2 regions of the Massilia sp. P1_C10 genome follow, and region 1 is predicted to be linked to the other one. Evidence: predicted binding sites of a transcription regulator. Region 1 holds the regulator's gene; the other holds the start of a gene.
The links. The regulator FNR, encoded in region 1, switches genes on or off when oxygen is low (the NO sensors DNR and NnrR bind a similar motif). The targets are predictions, from matches to a motif close to TTGATNNNNATCAA.
Positions count from the first base shown of each region.

Region 2: a site for FNR is predicted at 5,698-5,711, ahead of AC1D02_RS02115 (glycine-rich domain-containing protein). Genes of this name have one in related genera too.

Region 1 is NZ_JBFUAC010000005.1:199,337-213,913, reverse strand. It holds gene AC1D02_RS13140 (T6SS immunity protein Tli4 family protein) at 1-796, opposite strand, end outside; gene fnr (fumarate/nitrate reduction transcriptional regulator Fnr) at 1,660-2,427, opposite strand; gene AC1D02_RS13130 (DEAD/DEAH box helicase) at 2,517-3,767, opposite strand; gene AC1D02_RS13125 (hypothetical protein) at 3,860-3,988, opposite strand; gene AC1D02_RS13120 (MSCRAMM family protein) at 4,055-6,640, opposite strand; gene AC1D02_RS13115 (fimbrial biogenesis chaperone) at 6,651-7,466, opposite strand; gene AC1D02_RS13110 (DUF4402 domain-containing protein) at 7,477-7,968, opposite strand; gene AC1D02_RS13105 (DUF4402 domain-containing protein) at 7,983-8,519, opposite strand; gene AC1D02_RS13100 (sensor histidine kinase) at 8,752-9,981, shown strand; gene AC1D02_RS13095 (LytR/AlgR family response regulator transcription factor) at 9,981-10,748, shown strand; gene AC1D02_RS13090 (hypothetical protein) at 11,074-11,589, shown strand; gene AC1D02_RS13085 (NAD(P)/FAD-dependent oxidoreductase) at 11,680-12,978, shown strand; gene AC1D02_RS13080 (sensor histidine kinase) at 12,965-13,705, opposite strand; gene AC1D02_RS13075 (hemerythrin domain-containing protein) at 13,876-14,331, shown strand; gene AC1D02_RS13070 (response regulator) at 14,463-14,577, opposite strand, start outside.
Region 2 is NZ_JBFUAC010000001.1:441,136-455,712, reverse strand. It holds gene AC1D02_RS02145 (hypothetical protein) at 1-87, opposite strand, end outside; gene AC1D02_RS02140 (hypothetical protein) at 105-884, opposite strand; gene AC1D02_RS02135 (hypothetical protein) at 881-1,375, opposite strand; gene AC1D02_RS02130 (DnaJ domain-containing protein) at 1,408-1,698, opposite strand; gene AC1D02_RS02125 (glutamine--tRNA ligase/YqeY domain fusion protein) at 1,825-3,576, shown strand; gene AC1D02_RS02120 (CHASE domain-containing protein) at 3,765-5,603, shown strand; gene AC1D02_RS02115 (glycine-rich domain-containing protein) at 5,891-6,616, shown strand; gene AC1D02_RS02110 (glycine-rich domain-containing protein) at 6,965-7,546, shown strand; gene AC1D02_RS02105 (TonB-dependent receptor domain-containing protein) at 7,568-10,465, shown strand; gene AC1D02_RS02100 (hypothetical protein) at 10,566-10,826, opposite strand; gene AC1D02_RS02095 (hypothetical protein) at 10,938-11,141, opposite strand; gene AC1D02_RS02090 (SDR family oxidoreductase) at 11,164-12,057, opposite strand; gene AC1D02_RS02085 (CDP-6-deoxy-delta-3,4-glucoseen reductase) at 12,070-13,101, shown strand; gene AC1D02_RS02080 (class I SAM-dependent methyltransferase) at 13,192-13,923, shown strand; gene AC1D02_RS02075 (MFS transporter) at 14,038-14,577, shown strand, end outside.

The sequences.
Region 1 (14,577 bases):
CTCTCACTGCGCCCAAGCTGACAAACGCGAACTCGTGCGATTCGGTTGTGTGTTCCTGTGCCGGCTTGCGGGCAAGAACTTCAAAACCATTCCAGTTGCCTAACTGCCGCGGGCCACGGCGGAAAAATTTTATCCGGGAATACCAGCTGCCACCTTCCTTCGCGGCGGCGTCCAGACGTTTTTCCAATCCGCTTGACTCAATGAGGTAGTCTTGGTTCTTGACGACGGCGACGGAAAAATGGACATCTGGAAACTCCTTCAACCTTACTCCGATCGAGGCACGTTCGAATTCGGGTTGCAAAGCAACGAAACCGCCTTCTATGCAAACACCTGTTTCCGTAGGGGACTCGTCGTCGGCGCGGAGCCGTAGTAATGTCGCGGTCTTGTTTAAGCTGTTAACCGAGTCGTCCTTGGGATGGGATGCCCCGTGTTGAATAAATAGATCATCGCCAATGGGAATGAAAGATTCGACTGTGTAAGATCCTTGGTCTCTGTAGCCAAAAACTAATTTCTGGCCGGGAGCTGCGCCATCAATAACTTTGCCGAACAGAGAATCGCTAGCGGCGAGCGCGCTACCCTTCAAAAATATTCGGTTCTTTTCAATCTCTACGAGTTGAGCATTTATACGTGTGGATATTGTATGTGCTTCACCCGAGTGGAAATCGATGGGGAAATCCACATCTGTAGGCCCGAAGACCGCATTCGCAGTCGAAGGTATTTCAACAATAAATTGCCCAAAGCAAATCTTTTTCGTTCTTTTAAAGAGTGGTTCAAGTCGTGATGATAGAGCCGTCATGCTGGGCCTCTTTGATGACTGGACTGGATGATCGCAGGCGTTCAGAAACGGTGTTGAGAAGAAAATCAGTGCCGTAAAAGCGACGGTTTTGGTTGATTGTCGTGAAGAACTCATTTTGCAGCCCACACCATGGAATGTGCAATTTTCACAAGGCAGTACAGCGTGGAGCAAAGGGGGCTAGCGCCTTGGTAGCTGTGCTGCCTCGATCTGTGAGAAATTGCAGTTCAACCGGCAATGCAGTGAACTGCTTCAGCGACATCCCGGCTTCTAGCGAAACACACAGCAGCCGGTACTCGATCCCTCCGCAAATCGCTTCGCCGCCGCTGACATTCTTAACCAGGAGCTGGTTTTCGGCCAGTCCACGATCGGTAGCGAAGCGCAGGCGAATGGACGATTCGCTCCACTAAGACCAGCGAACGGATTGGGAAGCGGGATGCCTGTCATGTCGCGATCTCCGTTGAGCGGCGCTGCTGTTCCAAGGTTGGATCGAAGGAAATCTTGCTCCCTATAACAGTTTTTCGATTTGAGTTATCGCAAAAATGCTTAGGCGAAATTCGCGATAGGGCTGGAGCACGTTGCCGGGACGGGTTGGCCAAGCCGGTATGGTTCGGGCTTGCCTTGGGAGGATGCTCACGCTACGAGCTGCGCTTCGGCTGTTCGTGTGCGTGCGCGAGCTGGGGTCGCCGTCACATCTGGCGCGCTTCACCGATCGCGTACTGCCGCACTCGCGGAAGATGCGGGATCGTCAGCGAGGCGCTGCCCCAGAATACCCGGGTGATCGGGCTGGTGAAGTGCTTCGGCTTCGAGGTTGCGCTGGCGCCGAAGGAGCGAACGATGCGCTTATGTCCTTCCGCTGGAGGAGGTCACGACAACGGGCTGCAATGCCCTGTGCCGGCCGCCATCGCGCGCAGCAGTTCCGGCTGCAGCAGCGTGACGTCGCGCTTGTCGACCTTCAGCAAGCCAAGCTGTTTGAAGCGCGACAGCAGCCGGCTGATGCTTTCGATCGTCAGTCCCAGGTAGTTGCCGATGTCCTCGCGCGACATGCGCAGCTGGAAGTGGGTGGCCGAATAGCCGCGCGCGGCGTACCTCGCCGACAGGTTGACGAGGAAGACTGCGAGGCGCTGCTCGGCGCGCATATTGCCCAGCAGGAGCATGACGTTCTGCTCGCGCGTGATTTCGTCGCTCATCAGACGATGGAAGTTGTGCAGCAGCGCGGGCAGGTGGCCGCACAGCTCTTCGAGCTCGTCGAACGGGATTTCGCACACTTCGCTGTCTTCCAGCGCCACCGCGTCGCAGTGGTGGTGGCCGCCGCCAATCGCGTCAAGGCCGAGCAGCTCGCCGGCCATCTGGAAGCCCGTAATTTGCTGCTCACCGGCGGCGTTAACCTGCGAGGTCTTGAAGTGTCCGAAGCGGATGGCGTAAAGATTACGGAACGGCTCGCCCATCTGGTACAGGCGTTCGTCGCGCGCCACACGCCGCCGGCGGCCGATAGCGGCGTCGAGCAAACTGAAGTCGTCCTCATCGAGTCCTGAAGGCAAACACAGCTGATCCGAGCTACAGGCTGCGCAGCTCGGCTTGAATCCATTCGCGCGGAAGGGCGGCGCGATGGCAAAGGGCCGTGGATGGTTCACGTGGTCGGACTCGTGATTCCCGTTCTGCGGGGGACGCTTCCATTATAGTGCTGACGGGCGGACACTGCCAGCGCCGCCCGGGCTTTTCCCTAGCGCCGCGCGAAGCGCACGTCCACCTCGGTGACCTTGGCGTCGCCCTTGGGCTTCTTCGGCTTTTTCGGCTTCTTCACCACTTCGCCGCGGGTGTTCGTGACCGGCACGCGATGATCGGGCTCGAAACCCGCTTCCTCGACCCGCTCCAGCGTTTGTTTCGTCAGCACTTCAATCGCGGCCAGCTGCGTGACTTCGTCGGCGCACACCAGCGACACCGCTTCGCCCGAGGCGCCGGCGCGGCCGGTGCGGCCGGTGCGGTGGACGTAGTCTTCGGCCACAATTGGCAGGTCGAAGTTGACCACCAGCGGCAAGTCGTCGATGTCGAGGCCGCGCGCGGCGACGTCGGTGGCGACCAGGATGCGCGCGTCGCCGGCCTTGAAGCGCTCCAGCGCGCGCAGGCGCGCCGGCTGCGGCTTGTCGCCGTGGATCGAGTCGGCCGGGATGCCGTGCGATTGCAAGGTGTCGACCAGCGCGTCGACCCCCTTGCGGGTCTTGACGAACACCAGCACCTGGCCCCAGCGCTTCTTCTTCAGCAGGTGCATGAACAGTTCCGGCTTGCGCTTCTTGTCGACCGGGACGATCCACTGCGCGATCGCCTTGACGGTGGTGTTGCGCGGACTGACTTCGATGCCGAGCGGGTCGCGCAGCAGCTTGCCGGCCATCGCACGGATCTCGTCGGAGAAGGTGGCCGAGAACAGCAAGGTCTGGCGCCGCGCCGGAAGGGCGGCGAACACCGCATCGAGCTCGCGCGAAAAGCCCAGGTCGAGCATGCGGTCCGCTTCGTCGAGCACCAGCACCTGCACTTGGTCGAACTTGACGGCGTTCTGGCGGTGCAGGTCGAGGAGGCGCCCCGGTGTGGCGACCAGCAGGTCGAGGCCTTTGCGCAGCTTCATCATCTGGGGATTGATGCTGACGCCGCCGTACGCGACGTGGGTGCGCAGCGGCAGGCTGGCGCCGTAGGCCAGGAAGCTCTGGTGCACCTGCTCGGCCAGTTCGCGGGTCGGCACCAGCACCAGCGCGCGCACCGAATTGGCGGCGACCCTGGTCCCCTCCATCGTCAGCTTCTGCAGGATCGGCAGCGCGAACGCGGCGGTCTTGCCGGTGCCGGTTTGGGCGGCGGCCATCACGTCGCGGCCCGCCAGCACGGCGGGAATGCCCTGCAGCTGGACCGGCGTCGGCGTTTGGTAGCCAAGTTCGGCCAGGGTGCGGACCAGCGGATCGATCAGTCCAAGGGAGTCAAACGACATGGAAAATACCTGCTAATGGAAGGGAACGGGCGACAGTTTACCCTGTCGCGCACCGACAAGTGGCGAAAAACGCGCGCGCGGCCGGCCTGGCGCTATGCGGCCGGCGTCGTGATGGCCGGTGTGGCGACCGTCGGCTTGAGCGGATCGTGCTTGTCCTTGCAGCCCGCCACGCACAGGCAGGCGAGGGCGAAGGCGGCGCATCGGAGCGTGAATGGCTTCATCGCAAAGTCCCCTTTGAAACGGCCATGATACTGAAAACCGCCGGGCCGGGGCGCGCGCTCGGGCGGCTAGGGCGGCGCCGCGCTGACGACGATATCGCGGCCGTTGAGCGAGTTTCCGTCCGGGCCGATGGTCACGGCCGGCGCGCCGGATTGCGCCAGGCGCAGGCGTTCGAGCTGGGCCGGCGCGATGCGCAGCTGGTAGCGACCCGGCAGCACGTACGGGATCACGTACGAGCCGTCCGCGTTGCTCCGGACAGCGGCCGCAACGCTGCCGGCTGCGTCGACCAGCTCGACCTGCAGCTCGCCGATGCCGCGTTTGGCGCCTTTCTCAAGCAGCCAGGTGGTGCCGTCGACGTCGCCGCTGACGCTGACGGCGAAGTCGATCGCGGCCACCTTGCCCGGCCGCGGCACCACGCGCACTCCCTTGACGCGCGCCACCCATTGTGGATCGTCCAGCGTGCTCGGGTCGAAACCGATGTCGACGTTGACGTTGGGCGGCAGCCGGTCCAGCCACGCGAAGCCGGCGGCGTCGGTGCGCGCCAGGTGGTTGCCGCCATTGACGGTGAAGCCGGCGCCCTTGATCGCTTCGTCGCCGGCGTCCATCACGCCGTTCTGGTTCTTGTCGAGGAAGACCCGCACGGAGGCGGTGCCGCTGCCGGCCATCGGCTGGGCGCCGGCCAGCCAGCGCGACTGGCGCGGCTCGCGGCCAAGCGCGACGAACAGGCGCGCGCCGACGCCCATCTCGCGGCGGCTCGACCAGAACGCGGTGACGCCAAGGCCGTAGCTGCCAAGGCTCTTGTTGATGCCGCCGGTGACGCGCACCGTGCGGTCGACGAAGGAGCGGGTCACGCCGATGTTGGCGAGATAGCCGTCGGCCAGGTTGCGGTCGGCCGCGATTGCAATCGCCGACAGGGCGCGCAGCGGCAGTACGCCGAAATCGACCTGGCCGCTGATGCCCATGCCGGCCACGCGGCGGCTGAGGCGGATCGCGCCGTCCGCCGTGCGCGCGCCCGCCAGCGACTGCCAGCGCAGCGAATTGGTCAGCGCCATGCCGTTGCGGATCCAGGACACGCGGCCCTGCGCGTCGAGGTTGCGCACGCCCGAGGCCAGCGACTCGCGCCGCGCCAGCAGCGACGCCGGGAGCATCGGCAGCAGGGCGCCGTCGGCGCGCAGCTCGTCGCGCGCATGCACCTGGCCGGCGCCGCCGGGGAAGGTCTCGCTGGTGAAGTCGTCGAGCACCGCGCGGCTGGCGCTCATGGCCATGTTGCCCAGCCGGGTCTTCAGGGTCAGCTGGCCGAGCCGGCCGCCGTCGTCCGCGCGGGCGGCATTGGCGCTCAGGATGAAGGCGCGCCAGTAGCTGTGCAGGCCGGCCTGCAGGTACTGGCGCTCGCCGACGCGCGTGACGGCGCCGTTGGCCGAGAGGTAGCTGGCGACGCCCCAGTCGAAGCGCGCCAGCGCGCGATTGACGCCGTCGCCGTCGCGATGCGCCGCAATGTCGTAATACAGCGCGCGGGGCGCCACCGCCGACTGCTCCAGCAGGAAGCTGCGCCGCTCGACGCGTACCTGTCCCAGCGGACCATGGAACATCAGCCGGAAGTCGTTGTTCCCGTATGCGAGCGGCAGATCGTCGAAACCGTATTTGCCGTCGGCGCGCGACTGCTGGTAGCCGACCAGCGCCTCGTTGTAATACAGTTCGACGTCCCAGCCGGGCGGCAGGTCGCCCTGCAAGGTGTGGCGGTCGAAGCGGGTGGGCTGATCGAGCGGACGGTTGCTGACGGCGGCGCCGTTGCCGATGGCGCTGGTGCGCGAGACGTTGTCGATGCCCGGGACGGCGATGCTGCCGGCCAGCGCGGTGCGCGCGCCGAGGGGGCCGAGCAGGCCGCCGTCCGGGTCGCGCCGCCCGACGGTCAGGCGCAGAGTGCCGCCGGCGTCGTTGCTCAGGCCCCGGGACGCGAACAAGGAGGCCTGCATTCCGAGCAGGTCGGCGGTCAGGTAGGCGGTGTACGAACCGTCGGCGCGGCGGCCGGTTGGTGAGCGCGCGACGTCGGCGGCGATGGTCTGGTCGATGAACGGCACGCTCGCCATTGCATACGGCGAAGCGAGGCGCGGGTAGCCGGGATCGACGTAAGGCGCGGGGCCGCCGGCGCGTATGCCGCGCTGGCGCCGGTCCAGCCCCGCCTCGAGCGGCAGCTGCTCGCGCGGCGTGACTTCGATGGCCAGGCTGGACATGTCGATCTTCAGGTCCACCGGCAGCCAGCGCGCCAGCAGGCGGCTCGGCACGTAGATGTCGTCGGATTCGATGCGCAGTTCGGCGGGGTCGACATGCCGGGTGCGGCCGTCGATGTGCACTTCGCCGCGCGCCGCATCGAGGCTGAACGTGCGCTGCTCGGACAGCAGGTAGCCGGCGGCGCGGCCCTCGCCAGGCGCGACCTTGACGGCCAGCGTCAGCAGGCGCGCCAGTTCGCCCAGCGGCAGGCGCACGTCATCGGGATACTGCCAGGCGGTGACCGATTCGGCCAGCACGTGGCGCTTGAGGCGCACCTCGAGCAGCAGCATCGAGGCGCCGTCGTCGGGCTTGGCCGCCGACGCGACGAGGGGCAGCAGCAGCAGCAGCGCGGCGAGCCCCAGCGCACGCGCGAGCCGGCTGTCCACGACGTCGAGCTCAGGGCAGGGCGAGGCTGGCTTGCGCCAGCACGGCGCCGCCGGCGTCGGGGCGTTCGCGGTAGCTCACTTGCAGCGTGCCGCCGGCCAGCGCCATGCCGGCCGGAATCTGCAGCGGCAGGCTGGCGCGGCGCTGCTTGTTGGGCGCGTAGACGGCCACCCCGCCCATCTTGCCGAGCTGCTGTTCGCGCCGGCCGTGCGGCGTGAAGCTGACCGTCAGGTCGCCGTAGACCGAGGCGTTGCCGCTGCGCTCGAACAGCATCGACAGCGTCTTGCCGCTCATCTCGAGGTGGGACAGGGTCACGCTGCCGCTGGTGGCGCCGTGCCGCACGATCACCGGCATCGAGGCGCCGACCAGCGCGGTCAGCTGCACGTCGATGCCGTCCGCGGCGGCCGCCTTCGACTCGATGCTGGCGCCGCCGGCGGCGTCGGGCAGACGGTCGAACTGCAGGTGCGAACGGTATTCGCCCTCAAGCAGTTCGGCCGGCTTGCGCAGCATCAGGCGCACCGTCTGCGAGGCGCCCGGCTGCACGGTGACCTGGCGCGGCGAGAAGCGCAGCATCGGCTCGGCGAACAGTTCGTCCGCGGCCGGCGTGTCGACCGGGTGGAATTCGCCGTTTTCGCCCATGCGCCGGTTCACGAGGCTGAGGCGGTAGGTGGCCGGCTCGCTGCCGTTGTTGATCAGCTCCACCTGGGCCGCGCGCAAGTTCTTGTCGAACACCACGCGGGTCGGAAACAGCATCAGGTCGGCGCGCGCCTGGCCGGCCAGCAGAAGGCAAAGCAGCAGGGCGGCGCGGACGATGGATGGGATAGCCATGATCGATTCCTTACTCGTAGTTGACGGTGATGTTGAAGGCGCCAGCGTAACTGCCGCCCGGCTGGCGGTCGGGCACGACCAGGGTGGCGCCGACCGACAGCGTCATGCCGGCGTCGGGCACGAGGGCGATGGCGGCCGGCGCCGCGGCGAAGCTGGTGACCGCCATCTGGCCGCCGGGGCCGGACAGCGTGACCGAGTGATCGGCGGGAAGGGAGATCGAAATGGCCTGGCTGGTGGCGCCGGCGGTTTTCGACACGTTGAAGCTGGCCTGGCCCGCAGTGGGAGAGGCGAGCAGCAGCACGCCGCCGCTGCCGTTGCGCGCGCCGCTGGCCGGAGCGATCGTGACGGCACCGCCGCTGCCCGCGGCAAAGCGGCCGAATTCGAGGGCGCGGGTGTTCGACAGCACAATGGCCGACTGGCCCGACGCCTCGCGCGCCGCGGGCACGAGTGCCAGCAGCGCTGCGAAGGCGGCGGGCCGCAAGCGGCCGGCGCGTTGGCTCATCGGGGCGTGCGGTGCTAGTTGTACTCCACCGTCGCGATGACGGTGCCGGTGTAGCTGCCGGCCGGCTGGCTCGCGCCCACCGTCAGGATGCCGCCCACGTAGACCGATTGGGCGCCGCCCGTCAGCGTGCCGCTGGCGACGTTGCCGGTGATGGCGTTTGCGCCCGTGAGATCGCTGACGGTGGCGAATGCCATCGTGTCGGAGCCGGAGGTCAGCACCGTCGTGCCGGACAGCGCGATGCTGTAGGTCGCGCCGGTGTCGCCGGTGACGTCGAAGCGCGCCGCGGCAAGCGTGCCGCCGCTGACTCCCACCACGCCGCCGCCGATGGTGCGCGCGCCGCTGGTGCTGATGGTCACCGAGCCGGCGGCCGGCGCGGCAAATTTGCCGAACGCCAGGTCGGCTGCCTTGGTGATCGCGATCGGGCTGACCACGGTGGCGCTGGAAGTTGCGGTGGCGTTGGCCGCTAAGGCGCTGCCGGAGGCGCCCAGCGCGCAGGCCGCGAAGACGGCGAGTCGAAGGATGCTGCGCTGATTCTGGATTTGCTTTTGCACGAATGGCTCCTGGTAGTTGGGTATCGGTCGGCTAGTGCTCGACAGGTTTCCAGTGTGCAAGCAGTGGACGCAGCCCGTTTTGTTGCTTATCATCATTTAGTTGGTTTCCGTAACGAAAACTTGGTCCGCGGATTCCGGGTTTCAGTCGCCGGAACCCGGCTTTCATCGGATAATCACGGCCGGGATGCGGGACGATTGCTATCGTGCGATCATCCAACCACCAGGAACTATCATGATTTCGAGCACATTCTTCGTTACCCGCCTGACCGTCGCATGGATGACGGCCTATATCGCGCTGGCCCTCGCCCTGCACGAGACTTTTTTCCGCCACAGCGACGGCGGCATCATCGTATTAACCGGTTTCCTGGTGGCCGCGATCACCATCACCGGCGCGTTTTCGCATGTGCGGCGGGTCCGCCTGATCGCCGGCGGCGTCGATGCCTCCAGCCTGTCGCGCCGCCAGCGCCGCCAGATCGAGATCCCGCTCGAAGCGGGCGAGGCATTCGACCTGGTCGACGCCGCGATTCGCGAACTGCCCGGCGTGCGCAACGTCGAATCGGCGCGCGACAGCCTGCAGGTGCGGGCGCGCGTCGAGCGCGTCAATCCTTATCCGGGCGACTCGGTCTCGTGGAAGCACATCACCACGCTGCACACACTGCGCAACCAGATCTTGATGACGGTCACGCCGAACGGCGACGCCGGCAGCGTCACGCTGATCTGCGAGCCGGAGCGCGCCGCCTGGACCGACTGGTTCTTCATCGACTACGGCACCAACCTGGAAAACGCCGAAGCGCTGGGCCGCGCGATTGCCCGCCGCGTCGCCGAGCGGCGCCGCACCGAGCAGGTCACGGCGCGCCAGACCGCGACGGAGAAGGAGCTGACTGTTGCCAAGCTGTCGCTGCTGCATGCGCAGGTCGAGCCGCACTTTCTGTACAACACGCTGGCCAGCGCCCAGCTGCTGACGCGCAGCGACCCGGCGCGCGCCGACCAGATGCTCGGCAACCTGATCACTTACCTGCGCCACTCGCTGCCGCGCACCGAAGACGCGCTGTCGACCATCGGCGAGGAACTGGAGCGGGCGCGCGCCTACCTCGACATCCTGAAGATCCGCATGGGTACGCGCCTGCAGCTGCAGATCGACGTGCCCGAGCACCTGCGCGAAGTGGCGTTTCCTACCATGATGCTGCAGACGTTGGTTGAGAACGCGATCAAGCACGGTCTGGAGCCGCAGACCGCCGGCGGCACGGTGTGGATCCTGGCGCGCGACCTCGAGACTTCGGTGGCGGTGACGGTGGCCGACGACGGGCGCGGCTTCAGCGCCGAGGGCGGCGGCACGGGCATCGGCCTGCGCAATGTGCGCGAACGTCTGCGCCTGGCGTACGGCGCGGCGGCGGGTTTCACCATCGTCGCCAATTTCCCGGCCGGCGTGGCCGCCACCATCACCGTGCCGCGGAGCGTGTAATGGCCAGCTGCGTGATCGCCGAAGACGAAACGCTGCTGCGAGAGGCGCTGCTGCAGATGCTGGCCGAGGCGTGGCCGGAGCTGGAGGTGGTCGCCGCGTGCGAGGACGGCGGCTCGGCGCTGGAGGCGATCGCATCCAGCCAGCCGGACGTCGCCTTCCTCGACATCCGCATGCCTGGCCTGTCGGGCCTCGAGGTGGCCGCCGCGCTGGCCGACTGCAGCCCAAGCACGCAAGTGGTGTTCGTGACGGCCTACGACCAGTACGCGATCGACGCGTTCGACCGGGGCGCGGTGGACTACCTGCAAAAGCCGGTGGCGCCGGAGCGGCTGGCCGCGACCGTGAAGCGGCTGAAGGCGCGCGCTGCTGGCGCCGGGCCGGATGCGGCGGCGCTGGCGGCGATGCTGCGCCAGCTTGGGACCGCGCCGGCCGCCGACCGGGCGCCGCCGCTGGTGTGGCTGACCGCGAGCGCCGGCACCGAGACGCGCCTGATCATGGTCGAAGACATTGCCTACTTCCAGTCCGACACCAAGTACACGGTGGTGATGACGGCCGAGGGCGAGGCGCTGCTGCGCAAGCCGATCCGCGAGCTGCTCGACGTGCTCGATCCGGCGATTTTCAAGCAGATCCACCGCTCGACGATCGTCAACCTGAAGGCGATCGCATCGATTGCCCGCGACGAGATGGGCCGCGGCCTGGTGCGGCTCAAAACGCGGCCGGAGACGCTGGCGGTGAGCCAGCCCTTCATGTCCTTATTCCGCAACATGTAAATCCCGCGGGGTCAGACCCGTTTATTTTCGGGCGCGGGCGTCGATCCGGCGAATTTAAAGCGGGTCTGACCCTGACTTGCCAGGCGACGAGCCAGTCGTTAGTGGCGGCGTTCGGTGCATGTGAATTCTCCCGGGGTCAGACCCGTTTGTTCGCGGGCGCAGCCTTCAATCGGGCGAATTTAAAGCGGGTCTGACCCCGGGGTGTTCAAGTTGTTCAGGTGTAAGCAGGTGTAAGAATAGTAAGATCGGTGCACTGGCGTACAGACGAGGCTGTTGCTTCTGGTAAAGTACCTCCCATCGCACACATAATGAGAAGAGGTTCACCGTGAAAAGCCTGATCATCGCCGCCACCATTTTTGCCGCCGCCGCACCGGCAATGGCCCAGACCAGCGTCAACATCAATCTCGGCCAGCCGGGTTTCTATGGCCAGTTGAATATCGGCGGCTACCCGCCGCCGCCGGTCTATTATCCGCAGCCGGTCATCGTCGAGCGCCAGGTGCGCTACGTCGGTCAGCCGGTCTACCTGCGCGTGCCGGAAGGCCACCGCAAGCACTGGAACAAGCACTGCGCGCGCTACAACGCCTGCGGCCAGCAGGTGTTCTTCGTGCAGGACGGCTGGTATAACAATACTTACGCGCCGCGCTACCGCGAGCAGCACTACAGCCGCGACACCCGTCCGGTCGTGGTGCGCGAGGAGGTCTACCGTGACGCTTACCGCGACGGCCGTCGTGATGAGCGCCGCGACGACCGCGACGACGACCGCGGCCACGGCAAGGGCCACGGTAAAGACAAGGACCACGGTAACGGCCATGGCAACGGTCACAACAAGCACGGCGACTAAGCCGCGCCGCACGGCGTTTCCCGCCGCATAGTAGACTATGGCGTGTTCGATAACATCGGGCACGCCATTTTCTTTGGACGGGAGAGTCGATTGCGCAGCGAAATCGTGGTGGTCGGAGGTGGCGCGGGCGGCCTGGAGCTGGCCTGCAAACTGGGACGCAAGCTCGGTCCCTCGAAGGTGATGCTGGTCGACAGTCGCCTGTACCATATCTGGAAGCCGTCGCTGCACGAAGTCGCCGCCGGCACCCTGGACATCCACCAGGAGGGCCTGTCCTACCAGATGCTCGCCCACGACAACGGCTTCACCTTCGTCTACGGCGCGCTCGAAGGCCTCGACGCCGGCCAGCGCCGTATCCGGGTCGGCGCCGTCGCCACCGCCGGCGGCGACGAAGTCCTGCCCGAGCGCAGCGTCGATTACGTTTCGCTGGTGCTGGCGATCGGCAGCACCTCCAACTACTTCGGCGTGCGTGGCGCGGCCGAACACACCATTTCTCTGAACGCGACCGAGGACGCCGAGCGCTTCCGCCTCAAGCTCCTGCGCCTGCTGGCGATGGCCGACCAGGACAAGAGCGACGGCAAGCAGGCCGCGATCGACATCGTCATCATCGGCGGCGGCGCGACCGGCGTCGAACTGGCGGCGGAACTGCGCGAGGCGAGCGGGGTGTACGCGAGCTACGGCTTCGAGCACCTGGAAGCGCAGCGCGACGTGCATATCACGCTGCTCGAAGGCGCGCCGCGCATCCTGGCGCCGCTGCCGGACCGCGTGTCGGCCGCGGCGCTGGCGCTGCTGAAGGAGCGCGCGATCAAGGTGGTCACCGAGTGCAAGGTGACGGCGATCGAGCCGGGCAGGGTGCGGGACGCCGCCGGCAATGCCTATCGCGCGGACCTGTGCGTGTGGGCCGCCGGCATCCGCGCGCCACAGCTGCTGTCGAACCTGGGATTGGCGACCAACCGCGGCGGCCAGCTCGAAGTGGACGACCGCCTGCGCGTGAAAGGCAGCGAGCACATTTACGCGCTCGGCGACTGCGCGGCCTGCGTCGACCGCAACGGCAAGCCGGTGCCCCCGCGCGCGCAGGCGGCGCACCAGCAGGCCGACTACCTGCGCCACGCTTTCCTGCTGCAGGCATCCGGCAAGCCGGAGCAGCGCCAGGGCTACGCCTACACGGATTACGGTTCGCTGGTGTCGGTCGGGAGCACCACCTCCGTGGGCAGCCTGATGGGGGCGCTACGGGGATTCAACTGGTTCGTCGAGGGCTTCTTCGCGCGCATGATGTACGTGAGCCTGCACCTGATGCATCACCGCGCGGTGCTGGGGACCTTGCGTACCTGCCTGCTGGCGCTGGCGCGCTTCCTGATTCGCCGCACCACGCCGCTGGTCAAGCTGCACTGAGGGCGTCGCCGGCCGCGTTTTCGCGCGGCAGGATCAGCGTCAGCGCCGTTCCTTGCGGCGCCTGCACCGCGGTCAGGCGCCCGCCCAGGTAGGCGGCGCGCTCGCGGAGCGCGCGCAGGCCGTGGCGCTCGCCGGCGCCTGCCGCGAGCGCAGCCGGGCCGATGCCCACGCCGTTGTCGCGCACCGTCAGCATCACCTGCTCGCCGTCGTCGTCGAGGATCACGTCCACTTCGGTCGCCTGCGCGTGCGCGGCGATATTGCGCAAGCCTTCCTCAAGGCAGCGCAGCAGCGCCACGCCTTGCAGCCGCGGATAGCTGGTGTCGTGTTCGGGCAGGCTGACGCGCGCGACCAGCTGGTGCTTCTCGCGAAACTCGTCGACCGCCTCGCTGATCGCCGCACGGATGCCGAGGAACTCCAGCTTGTCGTTCCATAGCGTCAGTTGCATCTCGCGGTTGGTTTCGATCAGGGTCTGCAGCAGCTGCTTCATCTGCGCGGTGCGGTCGAGCAGCGCCTGCTCCTTCGGCATTTGCGCGTTGAGCAGGTGCAGATGCATGGTCAACGCCGTCATCGATGAGCCAAGGCTGTCGTGCAGCTTGCGCGCCAGCAGGCGCCGGTCATCGTCCCAGCGGGTGGTCAGGTGGCCGAGCAGTTCGCGCAGGTCGTCGTGACGCGCCGCCGCCATGCGGTCCGATGGCGTGTCTGGAGAAGGGGCTGTCGGTACTGTCATGGGGAGGCCTGTGAAAAGTTTCCCAGATCATACATCAGGTGCGGACGGGGGTGTCGCCATGGTCGGGACGCGCGCATAGGTTAGGTGACGTACAGTCGGTGAGGCGCCGGCGTGGCATTCTTCAGTCATGGCATTTTCGCCATCATTTCCAACCGACAACAGGGGAACCCATGAATAAGCCACAAGACGCCATCGCGATGCTGACCGCCGACCACAAGGAAGTGAAGGGGATGTTCGAGCAGTACGAAGGGTTGGGCGACCGCGCCAACGCCAGCAAGCAGAAACTGGCCGACAAGATCTGCACCGCGCTGACTTTGCATGCGACGATCGAAGAAGAAATTTTCTATCCGGCGCTGCGCGCTGCCAGCAAGGAAGCGGCCGACCTGCTTGACGAAGCGGAAGTCGAGCATGCCGGCGCCAAGGACCTGATCGCCCAGATCCAGGAAATGGATCCGGAAGACGACTTGTACGACGCCAAGGTGAAGGTGCTGGGCGAGCAGGTCGAACACCACGTGGGCGAGGAAGAGGGCGAGATGTTCCCGAAAGCGAAGAAGGCGGGCCTGGACATGGCTGCGCTGGGCGCCGAGATGGCCGCGCGCAAGGAAGAACTGGCCGCGACGATGTGATGCGGGGTTGGGGTCAGGTCCGGCGGACCTGACCCCGGGGTTGCGCGGCGCGGCATCCAAATCAGCGGAACAATTATTCCATTGGCGTCGACAAAATCGGGGTCAGGTCCGCAGGACCATAACCCTTCTTGCTATTTGGCGGCGACTTCGTGCGCGCAGCCGATCGCCGCGAGCAGGTGGTTGATGTCGACCGGCTTGACCAGGTGGACGTCAAAGCCCGCCTCCAGCACGCGCCGCTGGTCGTCC
Region 2 (14,577 bases), on a different contig from region 1:
CGCGTCGTCGTCAACCGGCCGCGCGCCGAGCGCGCGAATCGCCCGCACCAGCCGCGGCAGCTTTTCTTCGACGACCGCAATCTGCATCGTGCTCGCTTCGGCCATCACGAGAAGATGTCCGTGCCGATGCTCTTGCGTGCGCCGGCCTTGCGCACGATGCTGCGCGTCGTCGGCACTTGCTTGCGCAGGCGATACAGCAGTTCCTTGGTCGAACGCTGCAAAAACTTCGGTTCGTCGTCCGGATCGTCCGAGAACTCGGCGTCGGCCAGGTCGGCGCTGTGGCGGAAGTCGGGGAACAGTTCGAACAGCGCGCGGTCCCAGCCGTCTTCGCTGGCCTTGGCCAGTTCGATCGCCAGCGGCACGATGTCGCTGTCGCCCGAGGTCAGGCCGGTGATGTAGCTGCCCTTCGAGATGATCTCGCCGGCCACTTCCAGGATCTCCTTCGGCGCCATCGAGAACAGGATCGCGAACACGGTCGACCCATGGTCGCTGGCGGACGCCTGCTCGAGCAGTTCGCGGCGACGGTCTTCGTCGTCGGTCGAGAACACCACGCCGTGCACGTGCGAGAACAGGGTCTCGGCCACGCGCTCCGGATCGTCCTCGATCTGGTCGTCGGACCAGGTGGCGGCGATGAAGGCCAGGCTGTCGGCCCACGCTTTCGGCGGCACCAGCAGCGTCGCCAGCGAGGTCTTGCCGCCGTCGAAGCCGGACAGGTGCAGCGCGGTCACTTGCGGCGCCAGCGTGCCCAGGACTTCGACCACGGCCAGGTCGCCGTGCGCCTCGACGGCGTCGGAAAACGCCTGCTCGGCGTGGCTCAGCGAGCCGGCCAGCACCAGCTCGCTGACCTGCTTCGACAATGCGGGCAGATTGGAACTCATGATCAGTCCTCCTGGTCGAACATCTGTGCGAAGTCGTCGGTGACGTCGTCCTCGTCGTGCTGGTCGTCGCCGTCGTCGTTGCGGGTGATCTGCTCGAGCGACTGGTCGTCGTCGTCCCACTTGCGCGGGTGCTTGAACAGGAACGCCGTGATGATCGCCTGGCGCGCCAGTTCGGGGTGGTTCTCGGTCATGGCCGCATACATCTTGCCGGCCTCGCCGTCGCAGGACGCCATCGCGAACACCTGGGCCGGGTCGCCGCCTTCGTATTGGCCGGCTTCGCGCAGCAGGCCCTTGGGATCGGAGAACTTGATGTGGTCGACCAGCGCGAAGCTCATCATGTTGACGTCTTCGATGCCGCCGCCGCTGGCGTATTCGCCGGCCAGCGCGTCCTGCATCAGCTTGTAGTTCTTGCGGTCGGGCGGGTCGCCCAGGATGCCGTCGATCTGGCCCTCGAGTTCACGGGACTGATAGGCAAATTCGGGATGTACTTTTCTCATTGGGGATTCTTTTCTCTACTACGTTGTATGGCTCAGGCGGGCAGCGCGACGCCGTTCAGGTTGAACAGCGAGCGCCACAGTTCGAACGCTTCGGCCTCGGCGTCGAGGATGATGCGATGATTCACGCTCTGGTCGTATTCCGCGCGCTTGGCGTGGTCGGACAGGATTTCGTAAGCCTTGGTCACGCTCTTGAAGCGCACCTCGGCCGCCGGGGCGTCGTTGCGGTCCGGGTGGTAGCGCATCGCCAGCGAGCGGTAGACCTTCTTGATCTCGTCGTCGGTCGCATTCGGCGCCACGCCGAGAACGGCATATAAATTTTCCACGTGGAATCCTTGGCGTTACAGCCAAAACCATTAAAGCGAGATTATCCTATAGAACGCGCCGGCCCGCCCAAGTTCCCCCTTCCATACGGTAAAATGCCGCAACCCCATCATTCTTAAGCCTTTTTAATGAGCAACGATAAAAATAATGCAGCGCCCAACGCGCCTTCGTCGAATTTCCTGCGCGCCATCGTCGAATCGGACCTGGCGGCCGGCACCCACGCGCGCGACGGCTTGCCGCCGGTCATCACCCGCTTCCCCCCGGAGCCGAACGGCTACCTGCACATCGGCCACGCCAAGTCGATCTGCGTGAACTTCGGCATGGCGCGCGACTACCGCGGCCTGTGCCACCTGCGCTTCGACGACACCAATCCGGCGAAAGAAGAGCAGGAATACGTCGACACCATTATCGATACGGTCAAATGGCTGGGCTTCGACTGGGAAGAAGCGGGCAAGAGCCACCTGTACTACGCCTCGGACTATTTCCAGCAGCTGTACCTGATGGCCGAATACCTGATCACCTCGGGCCACGCCTACGTCGACAGCCAGAGCGCCGAAGACATGGCGAAGAACCGCGGCAACTTCGGCACGCCGGGCACCAACTCGCCGTTCCGCAACCGCCCCGCCGACGAGTCGCTGGCGATCTTCCGCGACATGAAGGCCGGCAAGTACAAGGACGGCGAGCACATCCTGCGCGCGAAGATCAGCGAAGACGGCATGGCCTCGCCGAACATGAACATGCGCGACCCGGCGATCTACCGGATCCGTCACGCGCACCATCATCGTACCGGCGACGACTGGTGCATCTACCCGATGTACGACTACACGCACCCGATTTCGGACGCGCTGGAAAACATCACGCATTCGCTGTGCACGCTCGAATTCCAGGATCACCGCCCGTTCTACGACTGGCTGCTGGCGACCCTGGCCGAAGGCGGCTTCTTCAAGGCGCCGCTGCCGCGCCAGTATGAATTCGCGCGCCTGAACCTGACCTACGTCGTCACCAGCAAGCGCAAGCTGCGCCAGCTGGTCGACCAGGGCATCGTGTCCGGCTGGGACGATCCGCGCATGCCGACGCTGGTGGGCCTGCGCCGCCGCGGCTACACGCCGGAATCGATCCAGCTGTTCTGCGAGCGCATCGGCGTGTCGAAGGCCGACGGCTGGATCGACATGAGCACGCTGGAAGGCGCGCTGCGCGACGACCTCGACCCGAAGGCGCCGCGCGCGACCGCGGTGCTGCGTCCGCTCAAACTGATCATCGACAACTTCCCGGAAGACAAATCCGAGGAATGCACCTCGCCCGTGCACCCGCACTTCCCGGAGCGCGGCCTGCGCATCTTCCCGATCACCAAGCACCTGTGGATCGAGCAGGAAGACTTCATGGAAGTGCCGGTCAAGGGCTACTTCCGCTTCTTCCCGCCGGTCGGCGACACGCCGGGCAGCCGCGTGCGCCTGCGCCACGGCTACGTGGTCGAGTGCACCGGCTACGACAAGGACGACAGCGGCGCCGTCACCGCGGTGCACGTGAAGTATTTCGAAGACAGCAAGTCGGGCACCGAAGGCTCGAACGCGTACAAGGTCAAGGGCAACATCCACTGGGTCAGCGCCGCCACCGCGCTGGAAGCTGAAGTGCGCCTGTACGACCGCCTGTTCACCGAAGCGCAGCCGGACGCCGGCGGCAAGGACTTCATCGCCGCGCTCAATCCGAACGCGCTGGAGACGGTCACCGCCTACCTCGAGCCGGGCATGAGCGCGGCCGAGCCGGACCAGCGCTTCCAGTTCGAGCGGCACGGCTATTTCGTCGCCGACCGCGTCGACAGCAAGCCGGGCAAGCCGGTGTTCAACCGCGTCACGACCTTGAAGGACAGCTGGGTCAAGTAAGCCGCCCGACTGCGCAGGAATCCCGCTCCGGCAAGTGCCGCGGCGGGATTTTTTACGTCCGCGTTGCGCCTCCTAGTCGTTCTGCTAGCTACGCGCAGGCGCGATTGTGCGTACCTTAATTTATGCCAATGCGTCCAATTCAATCCACGTAGCTGCCGCCGCCAATCATGTCATTCAGGGCCAGTCAATTGAAGCAGCCTATCGCGACGAGGCCGGCATTCTGGATCGGCGCCCTGCTCACCTGCGGGGTGGGCCTGGCCTTGTATTTCGCCACCGCCCGCGCCAACGAAAGCGCGGCGCAGCAGCGCTTCGATAACATGGCGCGCAGCGCGCGCACCACGCTCGAGGGGCGCATCAAAAGCTATAGCGACGTGCTGCGCGGCAGCGCCAGCCTGTTTCAGACCACCACCAACCTGACGCGCGACCAGTTTCACCGCTACGTGGACGGCCTGGGCCTTGAAAAGGCGTTCCCCGGAATCGAGACGATCAACTACGCCCGCTACGTCACCGAAGCCGAGCGCCCGGAGTTTGAAGCGGCCATGCGCAAGGAGATGGCCGTGCTGGCGAGCGGCTATCCCCCGTTCCGCATCACCCCGCCCGGGAAACGCGACAGCTACACGGTGCTCACCTATATCGAACCCATCTCTGCCTGGGGAAACCGGTTCGGCGCCGATATTTCCGCGAAAGGCAACGTGCCCGCCCTTGAAGCGGCGCGCGACAACGGCGAAATATCCGCCTCCGGCATGCCGATCGTGCCGCTGTCGGGAAGAAATCGCACGGGACTGGCGATGCGCCTGCCAATCTATCGCAGCGACATGCCGACGGCGACCACCGCGCAGCGCCATGCGGCCTATGTCGGGTCGGTCGGCATCGGCTTCAGCGTCAACAAGCTGATGCAAGGCGTGCTCGAGCAGATGCCGGTGCGTGACGTGAGAATGACGCTGACCGACGTCACGGACCGGACCGAAGCGAGCGCCGCCACCCATCGGATCATGCTGTTCGACAGCCACGCAACCGAGGCCGCGCCCTCCCCGCCCGAGGCATTGGCCGACCGCTGGACCTTCGTCGCGAATTTGCCGATGGAATTCGGCAAACGCAGCTGGGAGGCCCGCTTCAGCGTCAGGAAGGCAAATCTCTACACCGAATTCGAAGTCTACCTGCCGTGGCTGGCGATGCTGGCCGGCTCGGTCAGCACCTTGTTGCTGTACACCTTGTATCACACGCTGGCCTCATCGCGCCGCGGCGCCGTGGCCCTGGCCGAGAGCATGACCCAGGAATTGCGCGCCAGCGAGTCCAAGCTGCAAATGTCGAATGAGAACCTGCGCCGGCTGGCCGCGCACGCCGACCACATCAAAGAAGGCGAGCGCAAGCGCATTGCGCGCGAGATCCACGACGACCTCGGGCAGAACCTGCTGGCCCTGCGGATCGAAGCCGACATGCTGTCGGCGCGCACCAGCGAACGCCATCCGCGCCTGCACGCGCGCGCCCAGTCGACCCTGCAGCAGATCGACGCGACCATCAAGAGCGTGCGCCAGATCATCAACGACTTGCGGCCGAACGTGCTCGACCTTGGCCTGAACGCGGCAGTCGACTGGCAAATCACGGAATTCCGGCGCCGCACCGGCATTCTCTGCGAGCTGGTGGAGAACCATCAGGAGATCCAGGTCAGCGACCGTTGTGCCACTGCCCTGTTCCGCATCTTGCAGGAATCGCTGAGCAATATTTCGCGACATGCCAAAGCGAGCCGGGTGCGCATCGAACTGCGGGTCGAACGCGGCTGGATCGCGATGACGGTCGGCGACAACGGCGTCGGCCTGCAGACGAATGGCCGCCACAAGCCCGGCTCGTTCGGCCTGGTCGGTATCGAAGAGCGCGTGAATATCCTCGGCGGCACCTTCGAGGTTACCAGCGGTCCGGCCGCCGGCACCACCATCCAGGTGGCGGTACCCGCATTCGGCGACCCGATCGCGCCGGCCGCGTCCGCCGAGACGCCCGCGGCGCTGCCCGTGCCCATCACATTGGCCTAATCAGCCTTCACTTGTCCTACGCAGACACTTCGCTCCCGCCGTAGGAGCGTGTCGGCGCATCCACATCCCAATTAGGAATCGACTGCTTATTTTGTTGACCGAAGTCAAGTTCCACTCAGCCTCCGTACGCAAGAATTACCTCACTGCTCGGAATCAATACCAGCAGAGCCAGGCCGCCCCCCACTCGGGGATTCCATCAAGGAGGATCCAGAACCGTGAGCGTGAACGACGAAGTTTGAAGTAAATTATAACTAATAGTTACAAACTCCAAATACTAAGGATATGCCATGAAACCGAACGCAGAATTCAACACGATCGCCGCCCTTGACCTGGACCCGATCAAAGTCAAGCTGATGCACAAGGAGTCCGGCGAAGGCTGGTCGCTGGAGCATGCCAATGCCATGGAATTCGAATACCGGCGCTTCCTGTACCTGATGAAAAAGTTCCCGCAAGAGCAAACCGCGCCGCTGTTCGACGTCGACATTTTCTGGCACTACCACATCCTCGACACGATGAAATACGCGGCCGATTGCGAGCAGGTGTTCGGCTATTTCCTGCACCACTTTCCGTACATCGGCCTGCGCGGCGAAGACGACGAGGCGGCGCATCACCGGATCGGCGTGCGCATGCAGGAACTGTATGAAGAGACGTTCGGCGAGGCATATCATCAGCAGGATGCGGCCGCCGGATCGGCAGCGCGCGGCGCCTCGGTGACAAGCGCCTGGTCGTCCGCGACCGCGAAAACGGCCTGGTCGTCGGCCACTGCAAAAACCGCCTGGTCCTCGGCGACGGCGAAAACCGCGTGGTCGTCGGCGACGGCGAAAACGGCATGGTCGTCGGCGACCGCGAAAACGGCCTGGTCCTCCGCCACCGTGAAGACCGCCTGGTCATCGGCAACGGCCGCTGCCAACGACCGCGCCGCAGCGTCGCCGGGCGGCGCAGCCGACCAGGCGCGCGCAGTCCAGGCCGGGCACTTCTATTCGGAGCGGCCGACCCTGTCCGCGGCGGCGTAGCAAGCGCACTGCAGGCCAGCAAGCCGCAGGCGGAAACGCCATCCACCTCAGGGCCGCCTTCGTCGCGGCCCTTGTTTCGTCATCCGCGCCCGCCCCGCGACGCCCCATTGACGCGACCGGCGAGCGCCACTTTCCTCCTCAGGGACCGCGCCCGCGCGTTGATCAATACGTGGGTCAATTGATAATTCTCAACGTCCGCGCACATCAATTGCAGCATATTTGCTTTTCGTCATATCAAACAATGTCGTTGAGACAATGGCCTACTGGAAATGGCCCAATTCTCGGCTGTCAGCAAGCGTTGAAAAGGCGAACCGACCTTCCATGAATTTAACAAGAAAGGATTCAAGCATGATCTCCTTCAATGACTTCGCTGCGATCGCCGCCCTCGACCTCGACCCGATCAAAGTGAAACTGATGCGTCAGGACGACGGCAAAGGATGGACCCGCGAGCAGGCCGATACGGTCGAAGTCGAATATCGGCGCTTTCTGTACCTGATGAAAATGTTCCCTCACGAGCCGACCGCCCCGCTGGTCGACGTCGACACCTTCTGGCACTACCACATCCTCGACACGATGAAATATGCCGCCGACTGCGACCAGGTGTTCGGCTACTTCCTGCACCATTTCCCTTACATGGGCCTGCGCGGCAAAGCAGATGCGAAAGCGCTGGCGCAGATGGGCCAGCGCATGCGCGAACTGTACGAAGAGGTGTTTGGCGAAAGCTATATCCGGCCTGTGGCCGATCGCAGCCCACGGCTGCGCGGCCCGGCGCAGCCGGCCTACTGCACCAGGGCCGCGGCCCAGCCGGCATACTGCACCAGGGCCGAGCCGGAGGTGGCCGGCAGCGGCAGCAGCGCAAACGACTGCGCGCCCGCTGGCACGTTCATTGGTGGCCACCGCACCGATCGCCCTGCCCTCGCCCGGGTGTAGGCTTCCATGATGGCGCCTGCCATGGACTGCGAGACAATACTGGCGCGCAGGCTGCGCCGGATGCTTTCGTGCGTCGCCGTGGCCAGCCTGGCGCTTGTACCGCAGTCGCCGCGGGCGCAGGAAAAAATGGAGGTGGTCGTGGTCACCGGCACCCGGATCACCGCGCCGGGCACCACCTCCAACAGTCCGATTTCATCGATCCGGGCCGACGACATCACGGCTTCCCAACCGATCGCCGTCGAAGAATTTTTCAAGAACTTGCCGGCCGCGGCGCCGGCAATGGGACCCGGCACCAACAACGGCTCCGCCGGCGCCGCCACCGTCGACCTGCGCGGCCTCGGCCCGAACCGCACGCTGGTGCTGGTCAACGGGCGCCGGCTTGTCCCGTTCAACCTGAACAGCGCGGTCGACACCAATGCCGTCCCGCTGGCGTTGATCAGCCGCGTCGACCTGATCACCGGCGGCGCGTCGGTCGTGTACGGCGCCGATGCGGTGTCGGGCGTGGTCAACTTCAACCTGAAGCGCAACTTCACCGGCGTGGAGTTGAGCACCTCGTACGGCGCCACCACCGGCCAGCGCGACGCCAGGCGCCGCCGCGCCGACCTGACCGTCGGCGCCAACCTGCCCGACAACCGCGGCAGTGTGGTGCTGAGCGTGGGCAAGACGCGCGCCGATCCGCTGACCCAGGGCGCGCGCAGCTACGGCGTCACCAGCCTGAACTCACTGAACGGCGCGCCGACCGGATCGACGACCACGGTGCCGTCGGCGTTTTCGACCAGCAAGGGCGCCGGCGGCAGCGACGCGCTGTCCGGCGTCTGGCAGATCGATCCGGCCAGCGGCGCGCTGGTGCAGCCGGTCCAGCTCTACAACGGCAACCCGCCCAACTATTACGTGACCGGCTTCGACCGGACGCAGGCGACCTCGCTGGGCAACTTCAGGTTCAACGAACATGCGGAAGCGTACGCCGAACTGCTCTACACCGACAGCAAGGTTGGCGCCAGCATCGCCGAGGCCGGGACCTTCAGCAGCACCTTCAATGTCCCGATCGGCAATCCCTTCATTCCCGCCGCGGCGCGCCAGCAATTGTGCGCGCGGCGCGGCATTGCCGCCGCCAGCTGCGTCGAAGGCGACCCCACCATCGTCCCGCTGATGATCAACCGACGCTTCGTCGAACTGGGACCGCGCCACTTCGACTTCGATACCCGGACGCGCCAATACACGGTCGGCCTGAAGGGTGCGCTCACGGCCGACTGGACCTACGACCTTTACTTTAGCCGCGGCGACGCGGACCAGGCCCAGACGCGCGTCAACTGGGGCTCGCAGTCGAAGCTGGTGCAGTCGCTGAATGCGCTCAGCACGACCGCCTGCGTCAACCCCGCCAACGGCTGCGTCCCGCTCAACGTGTTCGGCGCCGCCGGCTCGATCACCCGCGACCAGCTCGATTTCATCAACCTCAGCACGCTGATGCTGCAGTCGCTGCGGCAGGACGTCGGCGCGCTGACCGTCTCCGGCGACCTGGGCCGGCGCCTGGCCAGTCCGCTCGCCGCGCGACCGGTCACGCTGGCGCTGTCGCTCGAGCGGCGCAAGGTGCGCGCGTCCACGCAATCGGATCCCGCCTTGCAGATCGCCGGCGAGGTGCTGGGCAATACGGCGACGGCGCCGGATCGCTCGGGCGCATTCGATCTCAGGGAGTACGCGCTCGAAACGCTGGTGCCGCTGGCGAGCGACAAGCCGCTGGTCAAGGCGCTGAATCTGGAATTCGGATATCGGCGCACCGGGTTTTCCACTGCCGGCAAGTCGCTGCGCTACGGCAGCTGGAAGTCCGGCGGCGCGTGGGCGCCGGTGCAATCGCTGCGCCTGCGCGCCATGGTCCAGAAGGCGACGCGCTCGCCGAACATCAACGAATTGTTTGCCCCGCTGGTCTCCGGCCTGTCCAACCTGGCGGTCGATCCGTGCCAGGGCAGCCGCATCAGCCAGGCCGAGTCGAACGTGGCGGGCACCCTGTCGAACCTGTGCCGGCTGACCGGCGTGCCGCAAGGCGAGATTGGCGCGGTGCCGGCGCCGACCACGGGCCAGATCAGCATCCAGACCGGCGGCAACCCGGCGCTGGGGCCAGAGGAAGCGAAAACCCGCACCATCGGCTTCGTGTGGGAACCGCTGCCGAGATTTGCGCTGACGGTCGACTACTACAAGATCGATATCGACAAGGCGATTTCGAGCCCGAGCACCACCGACATCGTCGACGGCTGCTACAGCACCGCGTTCAATCCGGGCCTCGCGCCAAACGCCTCCTGCGCATTATTGGGCCGCAATACGGTGACCGGCAGCTTCAACGGCGTCGAGGCAAAAGGCGTGCGGCTGGCGCTGTCGAACCTCGGCACGCAGAACATCAGCGGCGTCGATGTGAATGTGGCTTACCGGCTGGGTGCGGGGACTTTCGGCGTCGATGCGCGGTTCGGCAGCATCGAACTGGGCGCCGGCTTCAACCAGGTCCAGCGTTTTCGCTTCCGTGCCACGCCGGCCGCGATGGAACGCGATTGCCTGGGCTTATACAGCGTGGCCTGCGGCGGGCCGACCTACAAGCGCAAGTTCAGCCAGCGCACCACCTGGACGGCCGGCGCCTTCTCGCTCGGCTACCACTGGCGCTATGTCGGCAGCGTGATCGAGGAGCCGGGAGGCGCCGAGTTCCTGCCGGCGTTTGCGCGCATCGCCCCCTACCACTACGTCGATGTCAGCGCCGGGTGGAACGTGTCGCGCAAGCTGCGCCTGAACATCAGCGTGAACAACGTCGCCGACAAGCGTCCGCCGATCGTCGGCGGCACGATCGGCACCACCGCCACCAACGGCGGCAATACCTTCCCGCAGTATTACGACGCGGTGGGGCGCTACGTCACGTTGGGCGTGCTTCTTAAGTTTTGATCGGCGCCGGCGACCAAGGCGGGGACTAGGCGTCCCCGTCGCTCCGCCGGACCTGACCCCAGAATTTCGGCTGCGGCTCGGACCTGAATGGGGACTGAAGTCAGCGGGAACGTGGGAGGGAGACGGCGCGCGATGCGGCGTACATCCAGTCGAGCAGGAGCTGCGCGGTCAGTTGGCCGCAGGCCGATGACAACATGCAGAACTGCAGCAGCGCGGTGTCCTCGTGCGGTGCCTCTTCGAGGCGCCAGCCCAATTGGCGGCGGATCTCGGCCGGCGCCGGCGGCGGACGGTGCGCCGCCTCGCGCCGCATCATGTAAGCCCGCACTTGCTCCTTGGTCGGATGAGTGATCTGATGGTCCATGATGGCTGGCGCATGTGGAAAGATCGGAAGGGTGACATCTTCACGATAGAACCTGTGGGCAATGATGGCTTGACGATTGTCAAACGTACGCGCAAACCCTACAGGCTGGGCCTATTTCTTCTGGGTGGCCTGGTAAAGGGTCTTGGCATCCTTGTGGGCGTTGTCGAGCGTGCGCAGTTTGTCGTCCTGGTCGTGCGGCACGAAAAACTCGGCATCCTGCGCCTTGACCACCAGGTCGATGGCGGCGGCGTCGCTCAGGTTGTATTTTTCAGCGATCAGGGTGGTTACTTCATCCAGGTATTCTTCGTAGGTCATGGCGCTCTTCCTTGTTGGGATGTCATTTTACCAGCGCCATGCGCGCCAGCGCCGGACGCACCTCGGGATACGCCAGCCGCACCCCCAGTTCGCGCTTGATGCGCTCGTTGCGCAGGCGCCGCGACTCCGACATGAACGTCATCAGCACCGGCGACACTTCGCGCGCCAGCTCCGCGCGCGCGAGCCGCGGCGGGCGCGCCATGCCGAAGGCGTCCGCCACGGCGTCGAAGTACTCCGCCATCTTCATGTCCGAGTCGTCGACCGCGTTGTAGACCCGGCCCGGCAGGCCGCGCAACAGCGCCAGCGCGACGATGCGCGCCAGGTCGTCGGCGTGAATGTGGTTGGTGTAGACGTCGTCGGCGTCGACCAGCGCCGGCGTGCCCTTCGCCAGCCGCTCGAGCGGCAGCCGGTCGCGCGCGTAGATGCCGGGCGCGCGCACGATCGCCAGCCGGCCGCCCGCGCGGCGCGCCCAGCCGCGCAGCACGCGCTCGGCGTCGACCCGCCGCGTGGCGCGCGCGTTGTGGGGTGCGACCGGGCGCGTCTCGTCAATCAGCCGCCCCTGGCAATCGCCATACACCCCGCTGGTGCTGACATAAACCAGGCGGGCCCCGTCGGGTAAAATGGCGGTCAGCCGGCGGGTGCGCAGGTCGAGCGCGCCGCTTGGCTGCGGCGGCGCCAGGTGCACCACCCAGGGCGCCAGCCGCGCCAGGCGCCGCAGGCTGGCCGGCTGGTCGAGGTCGGCGACGATCGGGATCGCGCCGGCGGCCCGCAGTTCGGCGCGGCGGTCAAGGCTGCTGGTGACGGCGAACACGCGAAAGCGCTCGCGCAGCAGCGGCAGCAGGCGCATGCCGATATCGCCGCAGCCGACGATCAGCAGGCGCGGCCGGCCAATTTTTTGAATCGTATTGTTTTTCATGTTGAGGATTGTATGACTTTCCAGATCACTGTCCAGCCGAGCGGCCACCGCTTCGAATGCGAAGCCGATGAAACCGTGCTGGGCGCCGCCATCCGCGCGGGCGTCGGGCTGCCGTACGGCTGCAAGAACGGCGCCTGCGGTTCGTGCAAGGGCAAAGTGGTCGAAGGCGCGGTCACGCACAAGGCGCACCAGCAGCGCGCGCTGTCGGAGCAGGAAGCGGCCGACGGGTTTTCGCTGTTCTGCTGCGCCACGCCGTCGGCCGACCTGGTGATCGAGGCGCGCGAAGTGGCCGGCAGCAGCGAATACCCGGTGCGCAAGATGCCGGCGCGCGTCGCCAAGCTGGAGAAGGTCGCGCCGGACGTGATCGTCATGAGCCTGCAGCTGCCGGCCAACGAAGCGCTGGCCTACCGCGCCGGCCAGTACATCGAATTCATGCTCAAGGACGGCAAGCGCCGCGCCTACAGCGTGGCCAACGCGCCGTCGGCGCTCGACTCGCCGGTCACGCTGCACATCCGCCACATGGGCGGCGGCCTGTTCACCGAACACGTGTTCAACACCATGAAGGAGCGCGACATCCTGCGCTTCGAAGGCCCGCTCGGCACCTTCTTCCTGCGCGAAGAGTCGGACAAGCCGATCGTGCTGCTGGCGTCGGGCACCGGCTTCGCGCCGGTCAAGGCGCTGGTCGAGCACCTGGTCCACCTGAAGTCGCCGCGTCCGGTCACGCTGTATTGGGGCGGACGCCGGCCGCAGGACCTGTACATGAACGAACTGTGCGAACAGTGGGCGCAGATCCTGCCGAACTTCACCTACGTGCCGGTGATTTCGGACCCGCTTCCGGAAGATAACTGGACCGGCCGCGGCGGCTTCGTGCACGCGGCCGTGATGGCGGACCTGCCCGATATGTCGGGCCACCAGGTGTATGCCTGCGGCGCGCCGATCATGGTGGAATCGGCCCAGCGCGACTTCATCGGCAAGTGCGGCCTGCCGACCGACGAATTCTTCGCCGACTCGTTCACCTCCGAAGCCGACCTGGCGCAGCCGTAAAGATATATCGCAGAGCTCCGATTTGAGGTAATTTATGGGGCCGGGCGCAAACCCGGCGCCAGAATTCCAACCTACCTGAAGGGGCTCCACATGCACAAACGAATTGCCTCCCTGCTGCTCGCCTGCTGCGCCAGCGCGCTGGCCGCGCCGGCGTCCACGTCGCCCGAACTCGAAAAACAATACAAGGCCGCGATCGCGCATCCGGCCCGCACCGACGACGACCGCAAGGGCGACGCCAAGCGCAAGCCGGCCGAATTCCTGCAGTTCGCCAAGGTCCGCACGGGGATGAAGGTGCTCGACGTGTCGGCCGGCGCCGGCGCCACGTCGGCCCTGCTGGCCGCGGCGGTGGGGCCGACCGGCGAAGTGTGGGCGCAGGGGGCGAAGGCGTCGCCGAAGCTCGAGGCGCGCCTGGCCGCGGCGCCGATGGCGAACCTGCATCCGCTGGTGGCGCCGTACGACAATCCGGTGCCGGCCGGGACGCCGCCGCTGGACCTGGTGACCATCAATATGTCGTACCACGACATCGCCAACACGCCGACCGACCGGGCGGCGATGAACAAGCGCCTGTACGACGCGCTCAAGCCGGGCGGCACGCTGGTGGTGATCGACAATGCGGCGAAGGCCGGCAGCGGCTTGAGCGCGACGCAAACCCTGCACCGGATCGAGGACGCGGCGGTGATCGAGGAAGTGACCAGGGCCGGCTTCGTGCTGGACGCGAAGAGCGACTACCTGCACGTGCCTTCGGATCCGCGCGAGCAGGCGTTCTTCAAGATGGAAGGCAAGCCGGATGACAAGTTCGCGCTGCGGTTTGTGAAGAAATAGCGCCGGCGTTTATCACGCGGCGCCGAAAACACCGGGGTCAGGTCCGGCGGACCTTACCCCATTCTCCCGGCGCCGCGTGCAAAAAGCCGGATTCAATTCTTTTCGAAAGCTTCAATGTCTTTGCAGTTCCCCTCCGTCCTCCGCAATCGCAACTTCGCCTTTTACCTGTCCGCCCGCGTGCTCGGCACCCTCGCCGTCCAGATGCAAAGCGTCGCCATCGGCTGGCAGGTCTATGAAATCACCGGCAACCTGTACGACCTCGGCCTGATCGGCCTGGCGCAGTTCGCGCCCTTCCTGGCGCTGATCCTGTTCGCCGGCCACGCCGCCGACCGCTACAACCGCCGCAACATCATCGTGCTGTGCCTGGCCGCGCAGATGGCGTGCTCGCTGCTGCTGCTCGCCTTCACGCTCTCCGGCAGCCACGTCGTCGCGCCGGTGTTCGGGATCCTGGTGCTGTTCGGCAGCGCGCGCGCCTTCATGATGCCGGCCACCCAGGCCATCCTGAAGAACCTGGTGCCGATCGAGCGCTTCAGCCAGGCCGTCGCACTGAGTTCGTCGAGCTTCCACGTCGCCGTCATCACCGGCCCGGTGCTGGGCGGCCTGTTGTACCTGGCCGGCCCGAAGATGGTGTACACGACCTCGGCCGCCCTGCTG